Regions from separate parts of the Pseudoalteromonas sp. AOP7-A1-14 genome, predicted to be linked through region 1. Evidence: predicted binding sites of a transcription regulator. Region 1 holds the regulator's gene; the other holds the start of a gene.
What was found. The regulator NrdR, encoded in region 1, represses ribonucleotide reductase genes. The targets are predictions, from matches to a motif close to AAACACNANATNTNGTGTTT.

Region 1 (7,464 bases):
CCAGTAGATAAGCTTAGCGCGACAACTAATCAAAACGATACTGTGCCGCGTTTTATCCTTGATAAAAATTGGGCTCCAAATACCACAATTGAATCGTTATCAAATGCTATGGATGTTAGCAAACCTAATAACTGGCCGCGTGTACAAACCATGCTTGATAATAACTGGTTTAGTTATGATGACTTTTATTCAACGAGTGTGGACGAAAGTGAAACGCAAACAGTGATGAAAAAAATTCAACAAACGGGTTATCTTGCTGAGCCACATACGGCAATAGCTTATCAGGGATTAAAAGCTAATTTAGCACCAAATACCGCGGGTGTTTTTTTGGCGACGGCACATCCTGCTAAGTTTAAAGAAAGTGTTGAAGAGATTTTAAATATTGAACTCGAAATGCCTAAACCACTAGCAGATGCCTTAGCTAAACCATGTTTAGCACAAGATATAGCTGATGACTATGATGCACTTCGCTCTGAAATATTAGCTAAGTTAGGCTAAGACTTTAAGAGACGACTTTATTACGATAAAAGCCGGACATTAAATACAATGTTCGGCTTTTTAATAACCCTTAATTAGACGTATGAGCGGCAGTTTAAAGTCTTAAGGCTAAAATAAATGGCCAACAAAAGAGAGCATTACACCGGTAGCGCTCCTGCCGCATTCGTTAAATGTCGATACCCACTAAATTAAAGCCAGCTAATGTGGTAGTTAATAGAGAAAGTGCAAAATGAATTTAATATTAACTTTGAAAATGTAGTAGTGGTTAGGCATTTATATTTTTAATGTTTCTATAAAAAAATATCATTACTAAAACACTGTGAAATAAATTCAATCCCTGTTTAAATATGTTCATCAATACAACATAGGCAAATTGACGTTTTCAGCGTATAATTTGGCCTTCATAAATACCATACACGTTGCCCTAGGAGCCCGCATGTTAGAACGTAGCATGAATATTTCGGATTTCGATCCAGAGTTATTTGAAGCAATCAACAAAGAAACTACTCGCCAAGAAGAACACATTGAGCTTATCGCATCTGAAAACTATTGTAGCCCACGCGTACTTGAAGCACAGGGTTCGCAGCTAACTAATAAATATGCAGAAGGCTACCCAGGTAAACGTTACTACGGTGGTTGTGAGCATGTTGACGTAGTAGAGCAATTAGCCATTGACCGTGCAAACGAACTTTTTGGTTCTGATTATGCAAACGTACAACCGCATGCCGGTTCTCAAGCAAATGCTGCTGTTTTCTTAGCACTTTTAGATGCTGGTGATACAGTATTAGGTATGAGTTTAGCGCATGGCGGTCACTTAACGCATGGTTCACACGTCAGCTTTTCTGGCAAGCTTTACAATGCGATTCAATACGGACTAGACGAAGTAACGGGCGAAATTGATTACGCTCAAGTTGAAGCGCTAGCGCTTGAACATAAACCAAAAATGATTATCGGTGGCTTCTCAGCATACTCTGGGGTTGTTGATTGGGCTAAATTTCGTGAAATTGCAGACAAAGTAGGTGCTTACCTGTTTGTTGATATGGCTCACGTTGCTGGTCTTATTGCGGCGGGTGTATATCCAAACCCGGTACCACATGCACACGTTGTGACTACGACAACTCATAAAACACTTGCAGGCCCTCGTGGCGGTTTAATCATCTCAGGGTGTGGCGACGAAGCTATCTATAAAAAGCTTAACAGTGCGGTTTTCCCTGGTGGCCAAGGTGGTCCTTTATGTCACATTATTGCTGCAAAAGCTGTGGCATTTAAAGAAGCTTTACAGCCTGAGTTTAAAGCTTATCAAACACAAGTTGTTAAAAATGCTCAAGCAATGGTTGCAGTTATGCAAGAACGCGGCTACAAAATCGTCTCTGATAAAACAGAAAACCACTTGTTCTTGCTTGACTTAATTGATAAAGACATTACGGGTAAAGACGCTGATGCAGCATTAGGTAATGCAAATATTACCGTGAACAAGAACTCAGTACCCAATGATCCACGTTCGCCATTTGTTACATCAGGCCTACGTATTGGTTCTCCTGCAATCACTCGTCGTGGTTTTAAAGAAGCTGAATCAAAAGAGCTTGCTGGCTGGATTTGTGACGTACTAGACAGCATCAACGATGAGTCAGTACAAGCACAAGTAAAAGAACAAGTTAAAGCAATCTGTAAAAAATTACCTGTTTACGCTTAATTAAGCAGTAAACAGTAATTTAGATCACAATAGCGTTGTTTTTTGCTATTATAAAGGCCGCTTAAAAGCGGCCTTTTTTGTCGTTAACGGAACTGATACCTATGCATTGCCCATTTTGCACCGCAAATGATACCAAAGTGATTGACTCGCGTTTAGTTGGCGGTGGTCACCAAGTAAGACGCCGTCGTGAATGTAATGAATGCCATGAGCGTTTTACTACCTTTGAAGGCGCTGAACTTGTGATGCCTCGGGTTGTAAAACAAGACGGCAGCCGCGAACCATTTAACGAAGATAAACTCCTCAATGGCCTAACGCGCGCCTTAGAAAAGCGTCCTGTCAGTACCGAGCAAGTAGATGAAGTAGTGAATATCATTAAGTCACAACTACGAGGCACTGGCGAGCGCGAAATTTCTAGTCATTTAGTAGGCGAGTGCATTATGGAAGCACTTAAAAAACTTGATAAGGTTGCCTATGTACGCTTTGCATCTGTGTATCGCTCGTTTGAAGATATTCGTGAGTTTGGTGAAGAAATTGCTCGTTTAGGAGAGTAGTGATGAGTGAGCAAACATTCACTGAGCAAGATACTAACTACATGGCACGCGCTATTGAGCTTGCAAAATTTGGCCGTTTTACTACTACGCCCAATCCAAACGTAGGCTGTGTATTGGTTAAAGATGATATTATTGTCGGCGAAGGTTTTCACCAAGTTGCAGGGCACGGCCACGCAGAAGTCAACGCATTAACAATGGCGGGCAGTAAGGCCAAAGGCGCCACTGCGTATGTAACGCTTGAGCCATGCAGTCATTATGGACGTACTCCGCCATGCGCCGAAGGATTAAAAGCCGCGGACGTTAAAAAGGTGATAGCAGCCATGGTTGACCCTAACCCGCAAGTTGCAGGTAAAGGTTTAGCTATTTTAGAAGATGCGGGAATCGAAGTTGCGTTTGGGTTGTTAGAACAACAAGCAAGGTTGTTAAATCGTGGTTTTTTAAAACGCATGGAACAGGGCCTACCATTTGTCACTTGTAAAATGGCAGCGAGCCTTGATGGCAAAACTGCCCTTAAAAATGGCCAAAGCAAATGGATAACAGGTGCTAAAGCTCGCCAAGATGTGCAGTTGCATCGCGCACAAAGCTGCGCAATTTTAAGTGGTGCAGACACTGTATTAGTTGATGATGCTAAGCTCAATGTTCGGGTAAATGAATTACCAAAAAAATTACCGACAGATTTACCCTTGCGCCAACCGGTTAGAGTTATTATTGATTCACAAAATCGCTTAACGCCAGATTTGGCCCTATTTAGCATTGCAAGCGAAGTGATAATCCTAACTACCCAGCTTGATAAATCAATCCAGTGGCCTCATTTTGTAAGCCATGTACTGGTGCCTGAAAAAAACAATAAAATTGATTTAATTACGGCATTAGTAATTTTAGCCAAACGCCAGTTTAATCATGTTTGGTTGGAAGCGGGAGCCACGCTTGCTGGTAAAATGGCTGAAGAAAACCTTATTGATGAATACATTGTTTATCTTGCACCTAAGTTTTTAGGAAGTGACGCTAAAAGCTTACTAAATTTTAATGAACTGACGAGTATGCAAGATGCGGTAAATTTAACAATGACTGATTGCACTGTGATTGGTGATGATATTCGTATCACTGCAAAGCGTGCTAAAATACCACAACTCCATCTTATAACTAAAGAGTAACCACTATGTTTACTGGGATTATTGAAGCCACGGGCGTCATTAGCGAATTACAAAAAAAGCTAGGTGATTTAGCTATTCGCATTCAAAGTAACGATTTGAAAATGGCTGATGTGAAGATTGGAGACAGCATTGCAACTAATGGTGTGTGCTTAACTGTGGTGACTAAGCATAGTGATGGGTTTAGTGCTGATCTATCGAATGAGACAATTGGTTTAACTGGTTTTGCTAACTATAAACAAGGCCAAAAAGTTAACCTTGAAAAAGCCATGCAACCGGTATCTCGTCTTGGTGGGCATTTAGTTTCAGGTCACGTTGATGGCATCGCGACAATTACGAGTATTACCCCTAATGCCCGCGCAACTGAATATTGGTTAAGTACTAACAGCGAGTTGATGAAATACATTCCTTATAAAGGTTCTGTTTGCGTTGATGGTATTAGCCTGACTGTAAATGCGGTCGAGGAAAACAAATTCAAACTCACCATTGTACCGCATACTAGCGAACAAACGAGTATTGCTGACTTTAAAGTTGGCACTGAGGTTAACCTCGAAGTTGACCAAATAGCCCGTTATTTAGAACGATTGATCAAAGGTGCAGAGCAGCCTGCAAGCTCAGATATATCAATGAGCTTACTCACGCAAGCAGGCTTTATTAAGTAATACCCAAACCAACTCGAGATGCAGAGCTCAGCGTTACACACAGGCTTAATCTCAAAGTGTTACGTTGCAAGAATGGCATGCCCTTTTATGGGATAACAATGATAAGAGTATGCCCTTGTGAAACGCTCGGTGGGTTGGTTTAAAAGCGACGTATACTTCGCTATTGATTTTAGTAATAGAATCACTATTATTTGCAATCAATGCCTTGTCTAAATCGCTTTTAATTCCCACTGAAACTCGCTTCTTGAGTTGGTTTGGGTATATAGACTCCACAAATTAATATGAGTAGGTTATGAATTTACACAGCGCACAAGAAATTATCGATGACATTAAAGCCGGTAAAATGGTTATTTTAATGGACGATGAAGACAGAGAAAATGAAGGCGACTTAATTATTGCCGCTGAGCACATCAGCGCCGAAGCCATTAACTTCATGGCCACTCATGGCCGCGGTTTAATTTGTTTAACCATGACTCAAGCACGTTGTGAACAGCTTGACTTACCCTTAATGGTGAAAAATAATGGTGCGGCTTTCTCAACTAATTTCACGATGTCAATTGAAGCGTCAAAAGGCGTAACAACGGGTATTTCAGCCGCTGATCGCGCGCGTACTGTGCAAGCTGCTATTGGTAAAGGCGCGGTGCCAAGTGATATTGTACAGCCGGGTCATATTTTCCCAATTATGGCGCAACCAGGCGGCGTGTTAACACGCGCAGGGCACACCGAAGCAGGTTGTGATTTAGCGCGCTTAGCAGGGCTTGAAGCCTCATCAGTAATTGTTGAAGTTCTAAATGCCGATGGCACTATGGCGCGTCGCCCTGACTTAGAAATATTTGCCAAAGAGCAAGGTATTAAAATAGGTACCATTGCTGACTTAATTGAATACCGTAACCTAAACGAAACCACTATCGAACGTGTTGCTAAGTGTAAGTTACCCACCGATCACGGCACGTTTGATTTAGTGACCTATAAAGACACTATTGATGGTCAACTTCATTATGCGCTTATTAAAGGTGATATTAGTAAAGAAGATACCACGTTAGTCCGCGTTCACTTACAAAATACTTTTAACGATATTTTACTTTCAGACCGTAATGTCGACAGAAGTTGGGGCTTATCGGATGCCATGGCGTATATCGCTAAAAATAATGGCGCGTTAGTCATATTAGGCAAGCAAGAGCAGACTGAAGATTTAGAAGCGACCGTTAAAGCATTTGCCGCAGAGGATGCCGGTGAAAGTGTCAGCCATGGTAAGTTTAAAGGTACATCTCGTACGGTGGGTGTGGGCTCTCAGATACTGGCAGACTTAGGTATTGAGAAAATGCGCTTAATGAGTCGTCCTAAAAAATACCATGCATTATCGGGCTTTCATTTAGAAGTGGTTGACTACGTAGAGCCACAATAAGCGAGCTAAACTAAGCGCCTGTTTATTCTTCAGGATTAAACAAGTTTTAATTTTCAAAGGCAAACAGGCGCTAGGCTATCTTTTTATTTTTGTGGTATGATGCGCTGCAATTTTTGCGCAATCGCCGAACTTATTTTTTAGGGTTATCAAATGAAAATTATTGAAGGTAATAAATACGCCCCAGGCAAAAAATTTGCCATTGTCATTTCTCGCTTTAATGACTTTATTGGTAGTAGCCTTTTAGCAGGTGCTATTGATGAGTTAAAGCGCACTGGTGGTGTATCTGAAGATGATATTACTGTTATATATGTACCTGGTGCAGTTGAATTACCTTTAGCGGCAAAACGTGTTGCGGCAAAAAAAGAATATGATGCAATCATTGCGTTAGGCGTGGTGATCAGAGGTGGTACGCCACACTTTGATCTTGTAGCAGGTGAGTCAAACAAAGGCCTTGCACAAATATCGCTTGAGTATGATATCCCGGTTGCATTTGGCGTATTAACCACTGAAAGTATTGAACAAGCAATTGAGCGCGCGGGCACCAAAATGGGCAACAAAGGCGGCGAAGCTGCACTTGGTGCGCTTGAAATGGTTAATGTGTTAGATAAAATTTAAGTTTAAGGAATCTCTGTGAAACCAGCAGCAAGACGTAAAGCACGCATCTTAGCACTTCAAGCCGTTTATTCTTGGCAGTTAAGTGGTAATGCTATTGCCGATATTGAACAACAAATGTTGATCGAAAATGACATAACTAAAATAGATGTGGAATATTTTAAAGATTTAGCGCGTGGCGTTGCAGTTAATCATCAGCAACTAGACGAAGTCGTTTCACCACACCTTACTCGTCCATTTGACGAGTTAGATGAAGTTGAACGTGCTATTTTACGTTTAAGCAGCTATGAGCTTAAGTTCCGCGAAGATGTGCCTTATAAAGTTGCTATCAATGAAGGCATTGAGTTGGCTAAAATATTTGGTGCTGAAGACAGCCATAAATTTGTTAACGGTGTACTTGATAAAGCAGTTAAACAACTGCGTAAGTAATTAAACCGTAAGAAGGAGAGCCGGCTTGGGCCGGCTTTTTTGTATATGAAGGAATTTGAATTAATAAACCGCTACTTTAAAGGTCGCGGTATTACTCGTCGTGATGTTGACCTAGGCATCGGTGACGATTGCGCCTTAGTTACCATCCCTGAAAATTGTCAGCTTGCTGTTACTACAGATACCTTAGTGGCAGGTGTGCATTTTTTTGACGATATATCTCCCCGTGCTTTAGGCCACCGCGCACTTGCTGTTAATTTAAGTGACTTAGCTGCAATGGGAGCAGAGCCCACATGGATGTCAGTTGCTTTAACATTGCCAAGTCTTGACGTGCAGTGGCTTGAGGAATTCACTGAAGGCATGCATGAAATTGCCGAGTATTTTAATGTGCAGATTATTGGTGGCGATACCACGCAAGGGCCGCTAGCTATAACTATTTGTGCCAAAGGTACTGTGCCAAAAGGTA
Region 2 (7,464 bases), on a different contig from region 1:
GGAATATAGTCAATTAATTCATGAATAGTTAGATCAGGATTCTGAATAAGCGCTAAACAACCATTAATTACCTCAGATAGGTTATGAGGAGGTATATTTGTAGCCATACCTACCGCAATACCTGATGAGCCGTTCACTAATAAGTTAGGAACTTTAGTCGGCAGAACATCTGGAATGTGTTCAGTACCATCATAGTTTGGTACAAAATCCACAGTCTCTTTATCAAGATCAGCTAATAACTCATGAGACATTTTCTCCATACGTATTTCGGTATAACGCATTGCCGCTGCTGAGTCACCATCAACTGAACCAAAGTTACCTTGGCCATCAACCAACATATAACGAAGCGAAAATGGCTGTGCCATACGTACGATCGTGTCATACACCGCGCTGTCGCCATGGGGATGGTACTTACCAATTACGTCACCAACCACACGGGCTGATTTTTTGTAAGGTTTATTCCAATCATTATTAAGTTCGTTCATTGCAAACAAAACGCGGCGGTGAACAGGTTTTAAACCATCACGTACGTCTGGTAATGCACGCCCTACAATTACACTCATTGCATAATCTAAGTAGGAGTTTTTTAACTCATCTTCAATATTGACTGGCAGAATTTCATTGGCGAGATCAGTCATTTGATATCACATTCCTTCAGGATTTACTTACCAAAGTGCCACTATAGTGGCCGCTTAGCAGTATTAGTTATTATTACAACACCATGCTACCACAATTAATTTAGATTTACAGGCGCTAAATCTTTGCGATTTATCAATTTCCCCCTATATAATGGCCTCAGATTGACGAGGAAGCTTTTTATGACCGAACATCAAAATGTAGATAGTGCAGAAATTGCAAAGTTTGAAGCCATCGCTGAGCGTTGGTGGGACCGCGAGGGTGAATTCAAACCCTTACACGAAATTAACCCATTGCGATTAGATTTTGTCGCAAATAAATGTAACGGCTTATTTGATAAGCACACCTTAGATGTTGGCTGTGGCGGCGGAATTTTAAGTGAAAGCATGGCAAAAATGGGGGCTCATGTGACCGGAATTGATATGGGCCAAGAACCTTTATCAATTGCTAAATTACATGCACTTGAGAGCGGCGTTAACGTTGACTATATAAAAGTACCGGCCGAGGAATATGCCAACCAACACCCTGCTCGCTTTGACGTAGTAACCTGTATGGAAATGCTTGAACACGTTCCCGATCCAGCTTCAATTATTCATGCTGTGGCTGCACTTGCGAAACCCGGAGCAGATGTGTTTTTTTCAACGTTGAATAAAACTGCAAAAGCGTATTTATTTGCCATTATTGGTGCTGAAAAAGTCTTAAAAATGGTGCCTGATGGCACTCATGACCATAAAAAATTCATTAAGCCTGCGCAGCTAATTCAATGGGCTGAGCAAGCAGGATTAAAGGTACGCGCCAGTGCAGGCTTAACTTATAATCCCCTATCTAAACAGTACGCGCTTAATAGTGATGTCAGCGTTAACTATATTTTACATTTTGAGAAACTTGCCTAATGGTCGGGTTTAAACCACATGATATTGACTATGATGCGTTTATTTTTGATTTAGATGGCACATTACTCGATACCGCAGATGATTTAGGTGCGGCACTTAATGAGGTGCTCAAAAGTGTAAAGATAGCGCCAGTCTCTGCTGAGCAGTATCGTCCTGTGGCCTCTAATGGCGCAAATGCCTTACTTGAACTTGGCTTTGCGGCGCAGTGGCCTGAGATGGACCAGCAAGGGCTTAGGCAACAACTGCTTGAGTATTACGCTGCTAGTATTGCAGTGCATAGCCGCTGTTTTTCAGGTATTGCCCCACTTTTAATTGCTCTTGAGCAGCAACAAATAAAATGGGGGATCATGACTAATAAGCCCGGTTTTTTAACTGAGCCGTTAGTCAAAACCTTTAAAGAACTAGCTAACGTGCAAGCTATAGTTAGTGGCGATACTATTAATATAGCAAAGCCTTCACCGTTACCACTATTACATACCGCAGAATTATTGAATGTTGATCCAACACGCTGCTTATATATTGGCGATGCTGAGCGTGACATTGTTGCAGCTAAAGCTGCCAACATGCACAGTGCAACCGCGCTTTGGGGCTACATACCCAGTATTGATGAGGCTTTAAGCTGGCAAGCCGACTTTAACTGGCAAACACCAATTGACGGATTTAACCATATATAGTGCCTAAAACACGAGTTGATACTATATATAGTGATAAAGATAGTTTTTGAACATTATTTGTTGATAAAAAAAGCAGACAAAATTTATTTTTAAAAGTATGTATATTTGTAGATCTTTAGTTGATTTTTACAAATTTCTTCATCAGTGATTGGTCAAAGGTTAGTGAGCACTAACGTAAATACCTTATCCCAATGTTATCCACAAAAAGAGGAATTTCTATCCCTTGCAAAACAGAGCCGACCACACTATCTTGTGATCTGTAAATTAAAGAACACCAGATATTGTGGCTAAATGTTATTCAACAAGCGCCCTATTATTTAGGGTTCTGAGCAAAAAGAGTTATATAAAATTACTTTGTTATTCAAAGTATAATTTTCCCAAGGAATACAGGCAAAACTATGAACCAACAGCTATCTGTAAGCAAACGTGACGGCCGTAAAGAGTCACTTGATCTGGATAAGATCCATCGCGTCATCGCTTGGGCCGCAGAAGGTCTAAATAATGTGTCTGTCTCACAAGTTGAATTAAAGTCACATATTCAATTTTATGACGGAATTCGTACTGATGATATTCACGAAACCATTATCAAAGCAGCCGCTGATCAGATCTCAAAAGATACGCCTGATTACCAATATTTAGCTGCACGATTAGCTGTATTCCATCTCCGTAAAAAAGCATATGGCCAATTTGAGCCGCCCCGTTTATACGATCACGTTGTAAAATTAGTCGAAGACAAGCGCTATGACGCACATTTACTTGCCGACTACACTGAACAAGAAATTGATGAACTTGATAACTACCTAGATCATGACCGCGATTTAAATTTTAGTTATGCAGCAGTAAAACAGCTTGAAGGTAAATATTTAGTTCAAAACCGTGTTACGGGTAAAATCTATGAAAGCGCCCAATTTTTATATATTTTAGTTGCGGCAAGTTTATTCTCAGATTATCCAAAAGAAACGCGTCTTGATTACATTAAGCGTTTTTATGATGCCGTATCTTTATTTAAAATTTCACTACCTACCCCTATTATGGCTGGGGTACGTACACCTACGCGTCAATTTAGTTCGTGTGTACTAATTGAATGTGGCGATAGCTTAGACTCAATTAATGCGACTTCTTCTGCGATTGTTAAATATGTATCTCAACGCGCGGGGATCGGTATTAACGCAGGACAAATTCGTGCCCTTGGTAGCCCTATACGTAACGGCGAAGCGTACCATACTGGCTGTATTCCTTTTTATAAGCACTTTCAAACAGCTGTAAAAAGCTGTTCACAAGGCGGTGTTCGCGGCGGTGCTGCAACACTTTTCTACCCGCTTTGGCATTTAGAAGTAGAAAACTTACTCGTACTTAAAAATAACCGTGGTGTTGATGATAACCGTGTCCGTCACCTGGATTACGGCGTACAATTTAATAAGCTAATGTATTCACGTTTAATTAAAGACGACTACATCACTTTATTTAGTCCATCAGATGTGCCTGGCCTTTATGATTCATTTTTTGAAGATCAAGCCAAGTTTGATGAGCTGTATGTGAAATATGAACAAGACGAATCAATCCGTAAAAAGCGCATTAAAGCGATTGAATTATTCTCAATGTTTGCCCAAGAGCGTGCAAGTACTGGTCGTATTTACTTACAAAATGTCGACCACTGTAATACTCATAGCCCATTTATATCGACCGTGGCACCTATTCGTCAATCTAACTTATGTTTGGAAATTGCATTACCTACTAAACCGCTCAATAATGTTAACGACGAAGACGGTGAAATTGCACTTTGTACGTTATCAGCCTTTAATTTAGGTGCAATTGAATCACTAGATGAACTAGAAGAGTTAGCAGAGCTTGCAGTACGTGCACTTGATAACTTATTAGATTTCCAGGACTACCCTGTTCCAGCAGCGCATAATGCCACCATGGGTCGTCGTACGCTCGGTATAGGTGTAATTAACTACGCATATTACTTAGCTAAAAATGGTAAGCGTTACTCTGACGGTAGTGCTAATGCGCTAACACATAAAACATTCGAAGCAATTCAATATTACTTAATGAAAGCATCAAATGAACTGGCTAAAGAACGCGGCGCTTGCCCTAAGTTTAACGAAACTACATATTCTCAAGGCATCATGCCAACTGATACTTATAAGCGTGATCTTGACAAGTTTTGTGATGAGCCATTGCATTTAGATTGGGATGCATTACGTGCTAATATTAAAGAGCACGGTATGCGTAACTCGACATTGTCAGCACTGATGCCTTCAGAAACATCATCGCAAATCTCTAACGCGACAAATGGTATTGAGCCACCTCGCGGGCATATCAGCGTTAAAGCCAGTAAAGATGGCATTTTAAAGCAGGTTGTACCTGAGTATGAGCGTTTAAAAGATAATTACGAGTTACTATGGGATATTCCATCAAACGATGGTTACCTACAACTTGTTGGTATTATGCAAAAGTTTGTTGACCAAACAATTTCAGCTAATACTAATTATGATCCAAATAAGTACGAAGGTGGAAGAGTCCCTATGAAGGTGTTATTGCAAGACTTGCTTAGCGCTTATAAGCTAGGAGTCAAAACACTTTATTATCATAATACCCGTGATGGTTCATCTGATTCACAAGATGACCAAGCTCCACAAGTTGAAGATGATGATTGCGCTGGCGGCGCATGCAAGATTTAACTATAAAGTAAAATAACGAAAGCGGGCTTAATGCCCGCTTTGTCCTGACTGTTTTTTGAGTAACCACTATGTCTTATACCACTTTTAGCCGAACACATAATGATCAATTAAAAGAACCGATGTTTTTCGGCCAAACAGTAAACGTGTCACGGTACGATCAGCAAAAGTACCCTATTTTTGAAAAGTTAATTGAAAAGCAATTGTCGTTTTTCTGGCGTCCAGAGGAAGTAGACGTAAGTAAAGACCGACTAGACTTCCAAGCGCTACCGGAACACGAAAAACACATCTTTTTGAGTAACCTTAAATACCAAACACTACTTGATAGTGTACAGGGCCGCTCGCCTAATATTGCTTTGCTTCCTATTGTGTCCATTCCAGAGCTAGAAACATGGATTGAAACTTGGGCATTTAGCGAAACTATTCACAGTCGCTCTTATACGCATATTATTCGTAATGTTACTCAATCACCTGAACTTATTTTTGACGATATCGTTAGTAATGACAAAATCAGTGAACGTGCTGATGCCGTAACAAAATATTACGATGACTTGATAAATCAGGTATCTATTTATAATTTATATGGTGAAGGTAAGCACGTGATCAACGGTGAGACCGTTCACATTAGCTTATTTGAACTTAAAAAATTATTATACCTTGCCATGATGTCGGTAAACATTTTAGAAGCGATTCGCTTTTATGTTAGTTTTGCTTGTTCATTTGCGTTTGCAGAGCGCGAGCTAATGGAAGGTAACGCTAAAATAATCAAATTAATTGCTCGCGATGAAGCTCTACATTTATCAGGTACTCAGCATATTTTAAATATTATGCAAGATGGCAAAGACGACCCTGAAATGGCAATTGTTGCAACACAGTGCCGCGAACAAGCGATCCAAATGTTTGTTGATGCCGCTGAGCAAGAAAAAGAATGGGCAGAATATCTGTTTAAAGATGGCTCAATGATTGGCTTAAATAAAGACATTTTATGTCAGTATGTTGAATATATAACTAATTCTCGTATGAGTGCGGTAGGCCTTCCGCCGCAATTTGAAAATAATAACAACCCTATTCCATGGATCAGCTCGTGGTTAGCATCAGACAACGTACAAGTTGCTCCACAAGAGACTGAAATTAGCTCTTACCTTGTAGGTCAAATAGACTCACAAGTTGATGCTTCTGACTTCGGTGATTTCGATCTCTAATGAGCGACAAAAAACCTGCAAGAGTCCATCTTGCAGATACCAGCCAGTGTATCGATTTTAGCACTGGCTGCAATTCCCTTTTAGATTGTTTAGAGCAACGAAAGCTAACTATTCCATTTCAATGCCGTGAAGGGTATTGCGGCGCCTGTCGTGCTGAGCTATTAAGCGGTGAAGTCAGTTATAATCAAGAACCGTTAGCGTTTGTAAGAGACGGAGAGGTATTACTCTGTTGTTGTAAACCCAACGGTGATATACGTTTAAAGATTTAATTTAGCACTATGATTAGTGATAAAATGGACAAGGTTTGTTTTTTATCATTTCAAAATGATGAACTCGACAAAAAACACTACTTGTAATTGCACCTCGTTGACATGTAGATTTTTTGCATAGCGTATTAGCTCTTTCTGCGCCTAAGCAGTCATAGAAATTTTTATCTATGTTGATTTGATATTCTTCACGTGGAATAGGCTTAAAACCTGAATAAGGTAAAAAGGCATCATAATGGTAATAATATAAAAAAGCTTCGAGTAATAACGCCTCTGTAAACTCGCAATCAAGTGCTTTGGCACTGTGATTAATATCTTCAATAGTATCTGAGTCTAGTGTAGACACTAACTTTTTTTGTAAAGCGATTAGTGGTACGCCCTGACTATCAACCTGATTAGTTTCAAGTTTGTCGTCGTCAATTATTAACCCATTAGTGTGTAAAAGCCATTCTTCATCCTGTGGAAGATATAACCACCCTGCTTCAATTTCGGTACCACCACGCGACAATATATTGATCAGAGGCTCGAATGCCATACTATTATTATATTCAACCATCAGTTCCTCTATTATTATTAATTCGTTAGTCTATTTTTTGACTGGTGAATTTTAAGTAACAAATAAGTTTCGCTTCATACGCTAAAATAACGCAAACATGACTTACCACCAATTTAAGGGCGTTTCGCCATCATCAGCATAAACATTACCGTAATACCATTGTGTATTATTAAATACAGTCATCACATCACTAAAAACAGACTCAATCTTATCAAACCCTGCTGAAGCAGGTACAGTGTATACACAAACACCGTTATTTATACCATCTAAAAAGCCACTTAAAGCCACTAACTTTTGAGTTAAGTAAGGTTCAACTACTGTAATTGAGTCGCTGTATACTTGAATACTTATGTTTCCACCTCGTTTTATTAGTTCAAAGTAGCCATGCTCTAAGTCAATGATATTGATGACATCACCCATCGCGATACCTAAAACTAAAGCAGGTGAAATAGCTAATTTATAATGCCTATTATCAATTGGATAAGCTAACAATGATTCACGAACTTCTTTGGAATCACTCGCATTACCCGCGTAGAGTAATATTTCCTGAGGATTG

Region 2: nrdA (class 1a ribonucleoside-diphosphate reductase subunit alpha) is a predicted target of NrdR. The motif match lies at 2,473-2,492, and genes of this name have one in related genera.

Annotation. Positions count from the first base shown of each region.
Region 1 covers NZ_JBQSVO010000061.1:8,799-16,262, forward strand. Annotated here, with positions in the region: gene thrC (threonine synthase) at 1-498, shown strand, start outside; gene glyA (serine hydroxymethyltransferase) at 935-2,191, shown strand; gene nrdR (transcriptional regulator NrdR) at 2,293-2,742, shown strand; gene ribD (bifunctional diaminohydroxyphosphoribosylaminopyrimidine deaminase/5-amino-6-(5-phosphoribosylamino)uracil reductase RibD) at 2,745-3,896, shown strand; gene ACT3RM_RS10665 (riboflavin synthase) at 3,902-4,555, shown strand; gene ribBA (bifunctional 3,4-dihydroxy-2-butanone-4-phosphate synthase/GTP cyclohydrolase II) at 4,848-5,960, shown strand; gene ribH (6,7-dimethyl-8-ribityllumazine synthase) at 6,111-6,575, shown strand; gene nusB (transcription antitermination factor NusB) at 6,591-7,001, shown strand; gene thiL (thiamine-phosphate kinase) at 7,047-7,464, shown strand, end outside.
Region 2 covers NZ_JBQSVO010000045.1:11,666-19,129, forward strand. Annotated here, with positions in the region: gene gyrA (DNA topoisomerase (ATP-hydrolyzing) subunit A) at 1-638, opposite strand, end outside; gene ubiG (bifunctional 2-polyprenyl-6-hydroxyphenol methylase/3-demethylubiquinol 3-O-methyltransferase UbiG) at 819-1,529, shown strand; gene ACT3RM_RS08870 (HAD family hydrolase) at 1,529-2,203, shown strand; gene nrdA (class 1a ribonucleoside-diphosphate reductase subunit alpha) at 2,602-4,887, shown strand; gene nrdB (class Ia ribonucleoside-diphosphate reductase subunit beta) at 4,956-6,086, shown strand; gene yfaE (class I ribonucleotide reductase maintenance protein YfaE) at 6,086-6,355, shown strand; gene ACT3RM_RS08890 (DUF7716 domain-containing protein) at 6,369-6,908, opposite strand; gene ACT3RM_RS08895 (DUF4265 domain-containing protein) at 7,011-7,464, opposite strand, start outside.